DNA from 2 places in the Pseudoalteromonas sp. SCSIO_11900 genome. Region 2 is predicted to be linked to the other one. Evidence: predicted binding sites of a transcription regulator. Region 2 holds the regulator's gene; the other holds the start of a gene.
What was found. Region 2 encodes sigma-54, which starts transcription at its own class of promoters, with help from an activator protein. Its sites were predicted from a motif close to GTTGGCACGNNNNTNGNNT; they were not measured.

Region 1 (8,785 bases), 370 kb from region 2:
CTAAATCAAAAAAGTTTTGCTTATCTAGATGATTTGTTTCCATCAGCTTTTTGACACAATAATTAATAATTCTTAGTTAAATGCAATAATTGAGCCAAGTGAAGTGAAAGGTTCTAGGTTCTAGGTTCTAGGTTCTAGGTTCTAGGCAGAAATTAAACTAAGTGAGAGACGCGAGGTAAACTCGCTGCTACTTATTGTGTAGGTTTATATTGCTGAGGTAACAGCGGCTTTATGCCGCGTCTTTTTTTAGGTTAACTGTTAAAGACCCTAAATAGGGTCTTATAAAACTAAATTACAACAAGCTGACCATTTATGGCGCCGGCTTCTTTAAGTGCTTCAAGAATCGCCATTAAATCACCAGGAGCAGCGCCAACTTCATTAATTGCGCGAACTAAATCATCAAGACTCACACCAGGATCAAATACAAAAGCGCGTGAATCATCTTGATTAACATCAATAATACTTTGCTGTGTAACAACGGTTTCGCCTTCTGCTAACGGGTTTGGCTGCGCCACATTTTGTTGCTCAGCAATCGTGACTGTTAAACCACCATGGGTAATTGCCGCAGGTTGTAATTTTACATTTTTGCCTATAACGATGGTGCCGGTACGCGAATTAACAATTATTTTTGCCGAAGTATCCGCAGGCTTAAATTCTAAGTTTTCAAGGGTCGATAAATACGATACGCGCTGCGAGGCATCTCGTGGCGCAACAACCCGAATAGAGGCGGCATCGAGTGCTTGTGCGCTATTTGGGCCGATTAAATCATTAATGGTTTTCTCTAAACGTTTTGCGGTTGTAAAGTCCGGACGGTTTAAATTAAAGGTAATATAGTCGTTTTGCATAAATGGGCTTTTAACGGCACGTTCAACCGTGGCACCGTTTGGCACACGCCCTACGGTTGGCGTATTAATCACGACTCGGCTACCATCTAGGCCTTCAGCACCTAAGCCACCAACAATTAAGCTCCCTTGTGCAATAGCGTATACATTGCCATCAACCCCTTTTAAAAATGTTTGTAATAACGTACCGCCACGTAAGCTTCCCGCACTACCAATTGATGACACAGTAATGTCTATAGTTTGCCCTGGCTTTCTAAATGGGGGGAGTTCAGCATGAACCGCGACTGCTGCAACATTTTTAATTTTTGGCTTTAAACTCGCAGGTAGTGTAATACCAAAACTATTAAGCATGCCTTTAAAACTTTGCTCGGTAAAACGGCTTTGCTCTCCGGTACCCGGTAAACCAACAACCAATCCATAGCCCACTAATTGGTTTGAGCGCACCCCTTCGACCATAGACACATCTTTAATTCGCTCAGCACTGGCAGTAAATTGCCAGCCTAGTAGCACCATAAAACAAAAAACTTTAAAACCATTCATGTTGAATGTCCTCTAAAAGGGAAACAATGAGCTACTAAAGAAACGCGTTAACCAACCCGGGCTTTGTGCCTCTTGAGTTTGACCCTTACCTGAATACTGAATACGCGCATTCGCAATACGATTAGACTCAACGGTATTATCAGCATTAACATCTTGTGGACGCACTAACCCCTCTAAGCGAATAAATTCTTCACCGGTATTTAGCGTTAGCCATTTTTCACCACGAATCACTAAATTACCATTTGGTAATACTCGCATCACGTTAACCGAAATATCGCCAACTAGGCTGTTTGATTGATTTGATTTTGAGTCACCTTTAAACGACGCATCACTACCAACCCCAAATTGAATACTATCGCCACCAATATTAACCGGTAAACCACCTAAACCAATAACAGGATCGAGGCTAGCATCTGTTTGTTTATCTGTTTCTGTTTTAGCCGCTTTTGTGGCTTGGGTTGACTCTTGCAATTTAACAGTAATGATATCGCCTGTTCTAAGTGCTTTTTTATCGGCATATAAGTCATTAGATAACTGAGTACTGAATAAAGAGCCTGTTGCTACCACTGGCTCCATATTAGGCTCAGGATACATAGGTGCATAGTAGGGATCGTCCTGCACTACTTCATTATTTTGTGTAGATACACAACCGCTTAACAGTAAAGTCCCTACTGCAAATAACATAATATTACGCATACAATCCCCCAAAACTATAATTGTTGATTGATGTAGCTCATCATTTCATCAACCGCTGAAATTACCTTTGAGTTCATTTCGTAAACTCGCTGAGTTTCAATCAAATTAACCAACTCTTCGGTCACATTTACATTTGATGTTTCAAGTGAACCTTGAATAATTGTACCTAAGCCCTCAACCCCCGGGTTACCTTGAACAGGCGCACCACTTACCGCAGTTTCGGTATAAAGGTTTTGCCCTATAGGCTCAAGGCCCGACGGATTAATAAAATCACTAATCGTGATCTGACCAATAACCACGTTTTCGGCCTGACCTTTAACGCGAACTGACACTTCACCGTCTTGAGATACGGTGATCGACTGTGCATCGTCAGGTACATTCATTTCAGGCTGAACAACGTAACCGGCACCCGAGGTTACAACACGCCCCTCACCGTCAGTAGTAAACTGGCCGTTACGCGAATAAGCAATATTGCCATCCGGTTGCAATACTTCAAAAAAGCCAGGACCTGAAATCATCCAATCTAATGAATTTTCAGTGGTGAGCATATTACCTTGCGAAAAGTTTTTTTGGTTAGCCACCACCTTAGTACCCGCACCAAGCATTAAACCTGACGGCATTTCGGTGTCTTGCGATGAGCGACCGCCTGGTTGATTAATATTTTGGTAGAGTAAGTCTTCAAAAATAGCGCGGCTTTTTTTGTAACCCACTGTACTGGCGTTCGCTAAGTTATTTGATATAACCGATATATCAGTTTGTTGAGCGTCAAGCCCTGTTTTACTTATCCATAATGCTGGATTCATAATAATATCCTCACGTTAAAGTTAAACGATGCGCATCAGCTGTTCTTGACGTTCGTCAATCTCTTCAGCTGTTTTCATCAGTTTTACTTGTAATTCAAATTGGCGTTGATGACTGATCATATCGACCATTTCATGCACAGGATTTACATTCGATTTTTCTAATGTGCCACCTAATACTTGTACATTGGCTGATGTTTCAACTATTTGGCCTGGTTTAGCTCTAAATAAGCCATCGTTACCCTTTTCGAGCGTGGCGTTGTTTGCATCAACCACTTTTAGCCGATCAACTTCTTCTAAAAAGTTAGCCGGTGCACCTTGAGGGCGAACTTGAATAGTGCCATCTTTGCTAAATTCAATTTTTTCAATCGGTACCGGTAATATGACTGGCCCACCTTCGCCAATAACTTGACGACCGTCGCTGGTAGTTAACATACCTTCAGCCGTTATATTTAACGAACCCACTTTTGTGTAGGCTTCATTACCAGAGGCATCCTGAACACTCAGCCATGCGTTATCACTCATAGCAATATCAAGGCTACGGCCTGTTTCGACAACACCGCCCGATGTCATGTTTGATCCTGGGCGCTCCTGCATAGCAAAAACACGAGTCGGCAAACCTTCACCGAAAGCCTGCATTGACCGTGCTTGCGCAAAATCAGATTTAAACCCAGTGGTATTCGCATTTGCCAAATTATTGGCTTTAAGAGCAAGCCCTTGCATGCTTTGTTTAGCGCCAGATGCCGCTATGTAGACCATTTTATCCATAACATCGACTCATTAAGAAATCTATGTATGAGTAAATGCAATATAAGTGCCAAATTAAATTTAAGTGTGAATAAGATTTTAGAAGAGGAATAAAAAAGGCTGCACTAAGCAGCCTTAGTAAATCAAAACATGATTATCTGATCTGAAGGATGTTTTGTTGAATAGTTGAGTTAACCTCAAGCGCACGAGAGTTTGCTTGGAAGTTACGCTGCGCACTAATCAAATCAACCAGCTCATTGGTTAAGTTTACGTTAGATTGCTCAAGAGCTGACGAGTTAATGTTGCCTAGTGTGCCTGAACCTGGCTCACCCGCTATTGGCTCGCCCGAGGTTAAACTTTTTTTCCATGAAGTATCACCTACTTGCTGCAAACCTTGTGAGTTTGAAAAGCGCACCATGGCAACTTGACCTAAGTAAGTTGAATCACCATTACTGTAAGATGCAACGACTTTTCCATCTGTACCAATGTCAATACCCGCTAAGCGACCTACTGTCGCACCATCTTGCTCTAGTGCTTTCACCTCAAAGCGACTCGCATATTGAGTAGGCGTTTTATTTGCAGTACCGGCCTCATCGCGCCAATTAATCGCAATATCATCAAATTGGGCGCCATTAGATAAAATACCCGATAAATTAGCTCCGGTTAAATTAACATCAGTAAAGGTTGGACCAACATTTGGAGCACCATTAGTCGTTGCAGGCAAACCGCTAGCATCAAACCCAAAGGTACTTAGCGCGCTTGGTGTTGCTGTCGCGGCACCAGTTGCATCAAAGGGAGTTTTATCAAGCGTACCATGTACTTGCCATTCATTAGGCGCTGTTTTTACAAAAAAGAATTGTAGAACATGTGGCTCACCAAGTGAGTCATACATTGTGGTCGATGTCGAAGAGTTATAAGTAGTACTGTCTGTTGCATCAAAAGGGACAGCTATTACATCTTCTCGAGAATCGACGTTAAATGATGTATAAACGTTTGAAGTAGAGCGCGGAGAGCCCGAAGAATCGGGTATTTGTAAAGCAGATGAAGTACTAAGACTTACAGAGGTCGTATCACCACTAACTTCATCAACTGGGAAGCTTTGTAAAAAATTACCTTTAGCATCTACAACAAAGTTGTCTTTGTTTAACTTAAATGCGCCGGCACGTGTGTAAGTAAAATCTTGCGCGCCTAGGTCTTGGCTGGTAGCAAAATACCCCTCACCTGTGATCGCTAAATCCAGTGAATTATTAGTAAACTGCAGCGAGCCCTGATGAAACTGCTGGGCAACCATAGTGGTTTGTACACCATCACCATTTTTTGTTTTACCGGCGCTAAATACTGATGATGCGTATACATCAGCAAATTCAGCGCGAGACTCTTTAAAGCCCGTGGTATTTACGTTGGCAATATTATTGGCGGTAACATCTAAATCTTTTTGTGCGGCAGCAAGGCCTGTTAATGCAATATTGAAGCTCATAATTAACCTCTAACCTAGAAAATATTTAGCCTATTGGCTAAAAAAATACATAAAATCTATTACGCGATTTCTGCGACATCAGTCAGCCTAACCGCACCTTCTTTTGTGTTAATAATAATGCCGCTTGAGCCATTAATATTAACACTCTCAATATTTTTGAATGAGGCAATTGGTAAGCTAGAAAATTCGCCATCCGTACTGCCTTCAGCTTTAACCTCGTATTCACCAGGAGGAAGTCGTTCACCCGCTTCGTTTTTACCATCCCATGCAAAGCGAACCGCACCTGCAGGCTGCGTGCCTAAATCAATAGTTTTAACTAATTGCCCGGATGCATCTTCAATACGAAGCGTTAAATTGTCTACCGGCTTTTCAGCAACAATCGCTCCCTTTACCTCACCCGACTCATTAAGCTCAAGTGTGTCAGACTCCAGCAGCGCTTGCTTACCAACCAATGTTGATGCTTGCAATGCTGAATTTGATGTCATCGACGCAGCTAAAGACTCAAAGTTAGAGTTTAAATTTGAGATCCCTTCAGCCATAGTAAAGTTTGTCATTTGTGCAATCATCTGATCGTTATCAGCTGGTTTGCTGGGATCTTGATATGACAACTGCTGTGTTAACAACGAAAAGAAATCTTCTTGGGTTAACGCATCACTCTCTTCTTTTTTTGGCACTTGCTTATCTTGCCAACGTAAAGAGTCCATATAGGATGAAGAAGTACTAATATCGTTACTCATGAGCTACCCTCAGTTACCGCTGACCTAACAGCAGTGTTTTACTTAACATTTGCTTAGCTGCATCAGCAACTTGAACATTTGTCTGATAAGAGCGAGAAGCAGAAATCATATTTGCCATCTCCTCAACAACATTCACGTTGGGTTTGTAAATATATCCATTTTCATCCGCACTCGGGTGATTTGGGTTATATTCGATTTGTAGTGGTTTATTACTTTCAACCACTCCTAACACTTTTACACCAACGGCAGAGCCCTGTGGGTTGCTTGCTGACGCTGACGCTTTTGTAAGCTCCGCAGCAAATACAGGTTGTCGCGCTCGGTACGTCTCATTTTGCGAAGAGCTAATTGTATTGGCGTTAGAGATATTACTTGCCGTGGTATTTAATCGCACGTTTTGCGCGCTCATACCTGAACCAGCAATATCAAACACATTATATAAACTCATAATTAGGCTCCTTGACTACCGAGGGCTTTTTTCAGGCCTTTAAATTTACCATTAAGAAACTGGACACTGGCCTGATACTCCATAGCATTCTGTGTATACAAGTTCCGTTCCACTTGTATATCAACAGAGTTACCATCACCCGTATCTGTTTGATTTGGCGTACGAAATAATTCATTACCACCTACACTACGAGTACCACCGGCAATGTGTTTTTCATTGGTTCTTACCATGGTATTGCCGCTTAGTTGGTTGGACTTTGCCGTTTTTAATGCTGAGGCAAAGTCGATATCTTTTGCTTTATAGCCGGGCGTATCAGCATTTGCGATATTAGTAGCGAGCATTTCTGCTCTTTGCGAACGGATCAACATCGCATGCGGATGCACGCCTAATGCTTTATCAAAACTGATAGCCATAACTACCTCCAAAAAATTGACTCAGTACCGATAAAGCAATAAATGAGCCAGCAGTGAAAATAGTGATAATAAAAACAAAAAACGACGCAATGGGCGTCGTTTAGAGGAGGGATAATATATTTATGAAGGTCATTTTTTTTGGTAAATGATACCAGGGTTACAACGCACCATATCAAAGTCAGTACTTAAACCAGACATAGACTCCGACGCACCTAAAAATAAGTACCCCTTAGGGTTAAGTGCTTGAGAGAATTTTGCAATTATTTTGGCTTTCACCTCAGGTGAAAAGTAAATTAAAACATTACGGCAAAATATAATATCGAACTTACCCATTAAGGCGTACGAATCGAGCAAATTTAAATGCCTAAAGCTCACTTGCGTTTTCAATGAATCAACCACTTGTGCCATGCCATTGCCGCTGTCTTTAAAAAACTTTTTACGGCGCTGTGCAGAGAGTCCGCGAGACAATGCCAATGCGTCATATTCAGCATGTTTACATATATCAAGCATGGTATTTGATATATCTGTACCAATTATTTGTGCACCCATTTTTAAAACACCAGGGCTGCTGGATTGAAACTCAGCAACCGACATCGCTATTGAGTAGGGTTCTTGTCCTGATGAGCTCGCCGCAGACCATATTTTTAATGGCCTATTTAACGTTTTAAACTCAGGGAATAATCTGGTTTTAAGTAACTCAAACGGATACTGATCTCTAAACCACAATGTCTCATTGGTTGTCATGGCATCAACAACGGCTGCGCGCAGCTGGCGCTCATGTACACCTAGCGTTTTACTTACCAGTTCAGATAACGAATCAACATTAAATCGAGACATTAATGGTGCCAAACGGCTCTTTACTAAATACTGCTTATTTTCACCTAAAACAATACCACACTGTTGTTCTAAAAATAAGCGAAATTGATCGTATTCATTTTGCTGTAAATCTTTATTAGTCAAATCAATAACACCTATGTTTATTAATCACGATGAACCCATTTATTAACGGCTGTTGCAAGCTCGTCTGGGTTAAATTTTGCAATAAAATCATCTGCTCCTACTTTTTCAATCATCGCTTGATTAAAAACACCACTCAATGATGTGTGTAAAATCACATGTAGTGGCGCGAGCTTAGGATTAGCTTTGATTTCTGCAGTCAGCGTATAACCATCCATTTCTGGCATTTCTACATCAGAAATCAGTAGCCCTACTCGCTCTGTAATATCATTTACGCAGTCGAGCTCTGCAATTTCTTTTAATCTTATTAAAGCTTCTTTACCATTTTTAGCCAACTCAGTTGTTACACCTAATGGTTCCAATGCTCGTTTTACTTGATTTCGCGCAACAGCCGAATCATCAGCAATAAATACTATTCTCTCGCCTAAATCTTTTTGTATAGTGCCTTGCGAGGCAACATCATCACTTACCGTAGTATTAACTGGGCAAATTTCGTTTAAGATTTTTTCTACGTCGAGTATTTCTACCAACTCATTTTCAATTTCAGTGACGGCTGTTAAATAAGAATAACGCCCTGCTCCTGAGGGCGGTGGCATTATTTTTTCCCAGTTCATATTAACAATTCGCTCAACACCACCAACTAAAAAACCCTGCACTGTGCGGTTATATTCAGCAATAATAATAAAACTGTCTTCAATGTTTTTAATGGGCCGCCCGCCTACAGCCATCGATAAATCAATCACTGAAATAGTTTGGCCTCGAATGTGTGCTACACCACGAATATAAGCATTAGATTTTGGCATGCTGGTTAATGGAGGGCATTGAAGAACTTCTCTTACTTTGAACACATTAATGCCAAAGCGCTGACGCCCATTAAGCTTAAATAACAATAACTCCAAGCGGTTTTGCCCAACCAACTGTGTACGTTGGTTTACTGAGTCTAAAATGCCGGCCATTTAAATCTCCTAAGAAAACAAATATAAGGAACGATAATTGCTTTCAATTAATAAAGCGTCATAACACAACGGGGGCGTCTAAATTCTGACGCAAAATATTTATACCCTGTTTGCAACCATAAGCATAGTCGAAACATTATGAGTTTATTAAAAAAAACCAGAAGATACAGTGTTT
Region 2 (8,785 bases):
CTCAACCATGGCAACATTGGCAAATGTGCATGTGTGTATTAAAGTTGAACAAGAAGCCTGCTCATTGGGCTTAGCACCTACTGCAAGTACCACTGCCACACTCGCTATGGGTGATGCCATGGCGGTGGCATTATTAGAAGCACGTGGCTTTACTGCTGATGATTTTGCACTATCGCACCCTGGTGGTAGCTTAGGCAAGCGATTACTCTTAACTCTTAAAGATGTTATGCACAGTGGTGCTGATACGCCTATCATTAACGAGACGCAAACGATTAAAGATGCCTTAATTGAAATGTCGGCCAAAGGACTCGGCATGACCGCTATTGTTGATAGTGACCAGCAATTATCAGGCCTGTTTACCGATGGCGATTTACGCCGTATTTTAGAGCAACGTATTGACATTCATAGCACTGAAATTAATGTTGTGATGACCAAGTCGTGTACTACAGCCACCCAAGAGATGCTCGCGGCTGAAGCGTTAAATATTATGGAACAAAAACGTATTAATGGCTTAATTGTAATTAATGAGCATAATCAACCGATTGGCGCACTAAATATGCAAGACTTACTTAAAGCGGGAGTGCTATAAATGCAATTTGAAGATCTCTATCAACCGCTAAGTGATGATGCAAAGGCGCGCGCAAAAAAAGTAAAGCTATTAATTTGTGATATTGATGGTGTATTTTCTGATGGGCGTATTTACCTTGGAAACCAAGGTGAAGAACTCAAAGCATTTAACACCAAAGACGGATTTGGTATCAAAGCCCTGATTAACAGCGGTTTTGAAGTCGCTGTGATCACCGGGCGCCATTCTCATATAGTGCAGCAACGTATGAGCAGTTTAACCGTACAACATATATATCAAGGCCAAGAAGACAAACTTATAGCCTATCAAGAATTAAAACAAAAATTAGCGCTTAGCGATGATCAAATTGCTTATATAGGTGATGATGGCCCAGACATGCCAGTAATGGAGCAAGTCGGTTTTGCGGTTGCCGTAAACGATGCTCATCCACTTATTAAACGTTTATCACATTATGTAACCCAACTACCCGGCGGTTTTGGTGCGGTAAGAGAGCTGACAGACTTACTTATGCTCGAAAATAGCAAGCCACTGACTAGCCAAGGAACGAGTTCATGAATGTAGCGCGCATTATACTGAGCGTTTTATTCATAAGCTGTATGGTTTGGCTCTGGTATCCTTATTTTACTAAGGTTGATATTACTGCAAGCGAAGAAACACAAGTTATTGCTAAGCCTGATTATACCGCTATTGAGCTAAAACAAACGGCTTATGATGAACAAGGTAAAGTGAGCCATAAGGTAACTGCGGTAAAAATGGAGTTGTATCAACAACTCGGTTTTACCTTTTTTGAAAAGCCTATATTCACTCTATACAACGAGCAGCAAACATGGCGTATTAACGCCGATGAAGCCACCCTCTACGACGACCGTCAACTGGTGTTAGAGGGTAATGTAACCGCTCAAAACTTAGTAGATAACGCCATGATCGATACGATCACCGCCCAGACCATCAATGTTGATATAAAACTATTAACCATGCAATCACAGCAGCCTGTCGTTATTACAGGACCTAATTTAAAAATCACAGGTAAAGGCCTTGAGGCAGATTTAAAAACCGAGGTGATTAAACTTATTAACCATACGCGAACCCTATATTATGACCAATAATCTATTTAAAATTTTAATTGTTCCCTCACTATTAATTGCTTTTAACAGTAATGGCGCTGAACCTGCTGAAGCCCCCGCTGCGAATCAAATTTCAATTAGTGCAGATAAACAAGAAGGCCAATTAAAAGAAAACGTAGGCATTTTTGAGAAAAATGTTGAAATTATTCATGGTAATCGCCGTATCACAGCTGACCGTTTAGAAGTGCATAAACGCGATAACCTAGGCGATAACAAACAGTTATTAATTGCCACAGGCAGCCCTGCATATTTTGAAGAAACACAAGCTGATGGCACCATAATGAGCGCCAGTGCTAATGAAGTGCGTTACGATGTGTCGCTGCGTTTTTTAACCTTAATCGGCGATGCAAGCATTGCTCAAGCAGGTCAAAAAATAACAGCTAAAAGTATCACTTACGATATCGAGCAGCAGTTAATTAGCGCAGAAAAAGACGAAAACTCAACAGACCGTGTACACACTATTTTAGTGCCTGTTGAAAATAAAAAAGAAGATGATAAAGGCCAACCATGAGCACATTAAAAGCAGAGCTATTAGCTAAAAGCTACAAAGGTCGTGAAGTGGTGAAAAACGTTGGCCTAGAGGTTGAAGCTGGCAGTATTGTGGGGTTACTTGGCCCTAATGGTGCAGGTAAAACCACCACCTTTTATATGATTGTAGGCCTTGTACCTAGCGATAAAGGCAAAATATCAATTGATGATAAAGATATTACTTTATTACCGATGCACAGCCGAGCGCGTTTAGGGATTGGTTATTTACCGCAAGAGTCGTCTATTTTTAGAAAGCTGACTGTTTATCAAAACTTAATGGCTATCTTAGAAACACGTAAAGAATTAAATAAACAACAACGCGAAGATACTTTAAATAATTTACTTGATGAATTTAGCATTCAGCATATCCGCGATAGTCAAGGTATGGCTTTATCAGGTGGTGAACGTCGCCGCGTTGAAATTGCTCGCGCGCTTGCAGCAAACCCTAAATTTATCCTTTTAGACGAACCCTTTGCGGGGGTTGATCCTATCTCAGTATTAGATATTAAAAAGATTATAGAGCATCTTAAAAACCGTGGCATTGGCGTCCTTATTACAGATCATAACGTGCGCGAAACACTTGATGTTTGTGAAAAAGCCTACATAGTTTCTCATGGGGAGTTAATTGCATCAGGCACTCCTGAATACGTATTAAACGATAAAACAGTACGCGATGTTTATTTGGGCGAGCAGTTCAAGCTCTAATATGTGTGTTATTCCACTAAGCATCTGCTAAGATTAATCATACTTAGGTCTGTTGACCTATCAAGGTTGAATTTGCAGCAGTCTGTTTGGTATTTAGGCAAGGCAGAGCCTATGTGGTGTGGTATTCCCCCATAAATAGGCGATAACGCAGCATCAATGCCAAACAGGCGCTGCCCTTCGGGTTCTGCCTAGGGACGATTTACTCTTTGTTGCTCGGTTTTGACTTAGCCCACTAGGTTACAAACCTCGCGCCGCAATTAAACCGCCCCTAGTTTGAACAAATTTTAATCGTAAAGGTCAACAGACCGTAATTTAAAAGGATTGTTAGAGATACATGAGGCAATCATTACAGCTGCGCATGGGCCAGCAACTTACAATGACTCCACAGTTGCAACAAGCAATTCGCTTATTGCAACTCAGTACATTGGATCTCCAGCAAGAAATTCAAGAAGCGCTCGATAGCAACCCCTTGCTTGAAGTTGAAGAACACGATTACAGCGAAGACACTGCAGGTAAAAACGAACAAAAAGCCGATAACGATGACTTAACGCTAAGTGCCTCAGCCGACGATAAACCTAGCGAGTATGAGCAAGATAGCGGTGAAGCAATGACCAAAGACACCATTAGCGATGATATGGCTATGGATGTCACTTGGGATGAATATATGAGTGCTGCGCCTGCCTCTTCATCGGGCCCAATGCCAGAAGATGAATCTATTTATCAAGGCTCTTCGACTGAAACGCTGCATGAGTATTTAATGTGGCAACTTCAACTGACGCCGTTTAGCCCTACCGATGAAGCGATAGCTATTGCAATTGTAGAAGCTGTGGACGACTCAGGGATTCTAACCCTTAGCTGTGAAGAAATATTAGAAAGCTTTAACCAAGAAAACGACGCCGAAGATGAAGTTGAACTTGACGAAATAGAAGCGGTACTAAAGCGTATTCAACTATTTGATCCAGTGGGAATAGCCGCGCGTAGTTTACAAGAGTGCTTGTGTATTCAGCTAAATCAATTTGATAAAGACACACCTTTTTTAAACGAAACAAAAATGATCTTAACCGATCATATTGATTTACTGGCTGCGCGTGATTATCGCACGTTGATGAAAAAAACAAAGCTTAAAGAAGATGAGCTTAAAGAAATCATGACGCTGATTCATACGCTCAGCCCAAAACCGGCAGACACTATTGTCAGAGAAGAGTCTGAGTACGTTATTCCTGACGTGTCGGTTAAAAAAGTAAAAGGCCGTTGGGTGGTTGAACTAAACCCAGATAGCATGCCTAAGATCAGAGTAAATAGCCAATATGCAGCTATGTCGCGTACGGTTAAATCAAGTGGTGATAGCCAGTTTATTCGCTCGCACTTACAAGAGGCTAAATGGTTTATAAAAAGCTTAGAAAGTAGAAACGACACGCTGCTTAAAGTAACTAACTGTATTGTGCAGCAACAACAGGCCTTTTTTGAACATGGTCCTGAGGCGATGAAGCCTATGGTACTTAACGATGTGGCTGAAATGGTGGAAATGCACGAGTCGACTATTTCACGTGTTACTACGCAAAAATACATGCACACACCACGTGGCATTTTTGAGCTTAAATATTTCTTTTCAAGCCATGTAAGTACTGAAAATGGTGGCGAATGCTCATCAACAGCAATACGAGCATTAATTAAAAAATTAATCGCTGCAGAAAACTCAGCTAAACCATTGAGTGATAGTAAAATTGCAGATATATTGGCAGAGCAAGGAATTAAAGTAGCGAGGAGAACTATAGCAAAATATCGCGAATCTCTAGCTATTCCCCCGTCTAATCAACGTAAAAGTTTGATTTAAGGCGTACAACAAAGAGGAAAATGTTTATGCAACTGAATTTAACTGGTCGTCATGTAGATATTACCGACTCGCTTAGAGACTACGTAAATAGCAAATTTTCGAAGTTACAGAGGCACACTGATCACATAACGAATGTGCACGTTATTCTCGATGTAGAAAAACTAAACCAAAAAGCTGAAGCAACCGTTCATGTTAGTGGCGCTGAGATTTTTGCTTCTACTGAGCATCAAGATATGTATGCCGCTATAGACTCGCTCATTGACAAGCTAGATCGTCAAGTAATTAAACACAAAGAGAAACTTGCTCGACACTAACACTATGAAACTAAGCTCACTTATCTGTCAGGACTGCAGTAAAGCTGCGGTCCTTTTTAATAGTAAAAAAAGAATTTTAGAATTTATCAGTGAATTGGCTCACAATAAGCTGCCCTATTTAACACAACAAGATATTCTTAATGCATTAACTGCAAGAGAAAAGCTTGGAAGTACAGGCATTGGTCGAGGCATTGCTATTCCACATGGTCGCATGAGTGGTGCTCAAGAACCCCTAGCTTTGATTTTAGTGAGCGAAACAGCTATTAATTTTGATGCGATTGATAACCGACCGGTTGACATTTTTGTCGCGTTAATTGTTCCCGATGGCGATAATCAGCAGCATTTGAAGACGCTAGCCACGATTGCTGATAAGCTCAATGATAAAGAATTTTGTAAACAGTTACGCGCCGCCAAATCGGATAGCGAACTGTATCAGGTTATCGTCAGTCAATCGTAGTAATAAAGAAAGGTGGTAAATGGAATTAATAATTATAAGCGGTCGCTCAGGGTCAGGTAAATCTGTGGCGTTACGCGTTGTGGAAGACTTAGGTTATTATTGTGTAGACAATATTCCTCTTAATTTATTACCATCATTAGTGCGCAGTGTTTCCGACAGTTATAATAAAATTGCTGTGAGTGTTGATGTACGTAACCTACCTAAAGAGCAACAGCAGTTTAATGAAATCATTGAATATTTACCTGGTTTTACTAAACCAACGGTATTTTATTTAGACAGTGACGATCAAACATTAATAAAACGCTTTTCGGAAACGCGTCGTCTTCACCCTTTATCTATTGATTCTTTGCCGCTTGATTTAGCCATAAAAAAAGAAAAACAACTGCTTGATGTATTGATTAATCGTGCTGATTATATGATTGATACCACAGATTTAAGTGTGCATCAGCTTGCTGAGTCTATTCGTGAAAAAATACTCGGAAAAAAAGATAAACAACTGATCATTACCTTTGAGTCATTTGGTTTTAAACACGGCCTCCCTAAAGAAGCAGATTACGTATTCGATGCCCGTTTTTTACCAAACCCGCATTGGGAGCCTGAACTAAAGCTACTTACAGGGCTGGATCAACCAGTAAAAGACTACCTAGCAAGTCACAGTATAGTGCAAAAATTTACATGGCAAATTCAAACATTTGTGCAAACATGGCTGCCGCATTTAGAACGAAATAATCGCAGCTACTTAACTATTGCAATTGGCTGCACCGGTGGGCAACACCGCTCTGTTTATTTAGCGCAAACCATTGGCGAAAGCTTTGCAATGAGTCATCCCAATGTAAAAATTCGCCACCGAGAACAAGAATAAAGCTTGCGAGAACATGTCATGCGCTTAGAAAATACATTTTTAATAAAAAACAAATTAGGATTACACGCTAGAGCGGCGACAGTATTAGCTCAGCTTTCTGTGCAATTTGATGCCACAATCACTTTATTTCAAGATGACAAACAAGCCGCTGGCGATAGCGTGCTGGCACTTATGTTACTCGAAAGCAGCCAAGGCAAAGAAGTTAAGGTGGTATGCGAAGGCCCCGACGCTGAGCCTGCACTTAGCGCAATAGGTGAACTCATTGACCAACGATTTAATGAGCAAGAATAAAAAAGTTCATTATTAACTCATCATCCTAAACTTAGATTAATAGTGGTTGAGGTAGTTTGCTGATATAAAGTAAGATAAAGCAATACCCCATCATCGTGTAATAAAATTTAATTAAGGACGCCAATGCCTGAAGCTTTAGAACAAGATATTCCACTACAACAACTAAAACAGGTGACTAAGTCACTAAATAGTGGTCAATTTGTTCAAGTTAGGCGCATGCTAGCAAAAACGGCACCTTGTGATACCGCACTTCTTTTAGAATCATCTCCCCATAAAATTCGTCGTATGCTCTGGCAACTGGTTGATCCTGATGTACAAGGTGATGTGCTTGAAGAGCTGTCTGAAGATGTACGTTTGGGCATTATTGCGCAAATGGCACCCGAGCACATTGCTGCTGCAACCGAAGACATGGGCCATGATGATTTAGGGGAAGTACTACGTAGCCTACCTGACACTGTTTATAAAGATGTTGTTAGCGCTATGGATATTCAAGATAGAGAACGTGCAACGCAGGCTTTATCGTATCAAGAGCGCTCTGCTGGCGCATTGATGAATATAGATACCGTTACTATTCGCCCCGATGTGACTCTAGATGTGGTACTACGTTATATTCGCTTACGCGGCGAATTACCTGAGGGTACAGATGACTTATATGTGGTTGATGAAAATAACTGCTTTTTAGGCGCCCTATCGCTGAGTACTTTATTAACTAATCCCCCTGAAAAAATTGTTCATGAGTTAATGGATGAAGACTGTGAGTCTATTCCTATTTCAATGGATGAGAGCGAAGTTGCACAATTGTTTGAGCGTCATAACTGGATATCGGCACCGGTTGTTGATGACAACGCACACTTGCTTGGGCGGATCACCATTGATGATATCGTTGATGTTATTCGTGAAGACGCTGAGCACAGTTTACTGGGTTTAGCGGGTTTAGATGATGAAGAAGATACCTTTGCACCTGTGTTAAAAAGCTCTAAAAAGCGCTCAATTTGGCTGGGTGTAAACTTACTAACTGCATTGCTGGCTGCAATTGTGGCGAGCTTTTTTGAAAACACCTTAGCTATATTACCAATTCTTGCTGTGCTCAATGGTATTGTTCCGTCAATGGGTGGGGTTGCAGGCAGCCAAACCTTAACTTTGGTTATTCGCGGTATCGCGGTGGGCCATATCAACCAAACTAACCAACGTTTTTTATTATTAAAAGAACTCGCTATCGGCGCGATTAACGGTATGGTTTGGTCTATCCTAATTGCCGGTGTCGTTGCGCTTTGGCAATGGGATTTCAAACTCGGTGGTGTTTTAGCGTTTGCTATGTTTATGAATTTAGTTGCAGCAGGTATTGCGGGTGCTAGTATCCCACTATTGCTTAAAAAAATGAAAATAGATCCAGCACTTGCAGGCAGTGTGGTACTAACCACAGTAACTGATATTGTTGGTATATTTGCCTTCTTAGGTACTGCGACTTGGTTATTGATTTAATCTTTTTATAAACAAAAACACCGCGTCAATACGCGGTGTTTTTGTTTAAGCCGATAATTACTTTACCTTGCGCGCTGGCGATTACCGCCAACCTTAGGTTTAGTGTTGGCTTTTTTAAACTGACTAAACCCAGTATGACGAGTAAGTGCAGGGCGACCGCCCTTGTTACCTTTTACGCCTTTAGTTTGTCTTTCATCTCGCCCTTCTTCAGGGACTAAACAGTTAGGTCCTTTACCAATAAGCTTGGCTTTGCCCATGTTACGCAGGGCTTCGCGGATCATTGGCCAACCGGCAGGATCGTGATAGCGTAAAATTGCTTTATGCAAACGACGCTGACGCGCTCCCTTAGGCACAGCAACTTGCTCAGTATTATTTTTAATATTACGAAGCGAGTTCATTTCAGTATGATAAATAGTGGTCGCATTAGCCATCGGTGATGGGTAAAAATTTTGTACCTGATCAAGCTTAAAATCATTCGATTTCAACCATAAAGCCATGTTTACCATATCTTCATCTTTAGTCCCCGGGTGAGCAGAAATAAAGTATGGAATTAAATACTGCTTTTTACCCGCTTCTTTTGAGTACTTATCAAATAACGCTTT

Region 1: BG00_RS07800 (flagellar basal body rod protein FlgF) is a predicted target of sigma-54. The motif match lies at 3,682-3,700, and genes of this name have one in related genera.

Annotation. Positions count from the first base shown of each region.
Region 1 covers NZ_KK070023.1:1,678,985-1,687,769, reverse strand. Annotated here, with positions in the region: gene flgJ (flagellar assembly peptidoglycan hydrolase FlgJ) at 1-43, opposite strand, end outside; gene BG00_RS07815 (flagellar basal body P-ring protein FlgI) at 288-1,382, opposite strand; gene flgH (flagellar basal body L-ring protein FlgH) at 1,395-2,078, opposite strand; gene flgG (flagellar basal-body rod protein FlgG) at 2,093-2,881, opposite strand; gene BG00_RS07800 (flagellar basal body rod protein FlgF) at 2,903-3,646, opposite strand; gene flgE (flagellar hook protein FlgE) at 3,780-5,102, opposite strand; gene BG00_RS07790 (flagellar hook assembly protein FlgD) at 5,162-5,839, opposite strand; gene flgC (flagellar basal body rod protein FlgC) at 5,853-6,284, opposite strand; gene flgB (flagellar basal body rod protein FlgB) at 6,287-6,697, opposite strand; gene BG00_RS07775 (CheR family methyltransferase) at 6,827-7,657, opposite strand; gene BG00_RS07770 (chemotaxis protein) at 7,678-8,610, opposite strand; gene flgA (flagellar basal body P-ring formation chaperone FlgA) at 8,749-8,785, shown strand, end outside.
Region 2 covers NZ_KK070023.1:1,306,291-1,315,075, reverse strand. Annotated here, with positions in the region: gene BG00_RS06105 (KpsF/GutQ family sugar-phosphate isomerase) at 1-589, shown strand, start outside; gene kdsC (3-deoxy-manno-octulosonate-8-phosphatase KdsC) at 590-1,141, shown strand; gene lptC (LPS export ABC transporter periplasmic protein LptC) at 1,138-1,692, shown strand; gene lptA (lipopolysaccharide transport periplasmic protein LptA) at 1,682-2,221, shown strand; gene lptB (LPS export ABC transporter ATP-binding protein) at 2,218-2,943, shown strand; gene BG00_RS06080 (RNA polymerase factor sigma-54) at 3,278-4,777, shown strand; gene hpf (ribosome hibernation promoting factor) at 4,804-5,091, shown strand; gene ptsN (PTS IIA-like nitrogen regulatory protein PtsN) at 5,096-5,548, shown strand; gene rapZ (RNase adapter RapZ) at 5,568-6,410, shown strand; gene BG00_RS06060 (HPr family phosphocarrier protein) at 6,429-6,701, shown strand; gene mgtE (magnesium transporter) at 6,825-8,183, shown strand; gene BG00_RS06050 (YgiQ family radical SAM protein) at 8,246-8,785, opposite strand, start outside.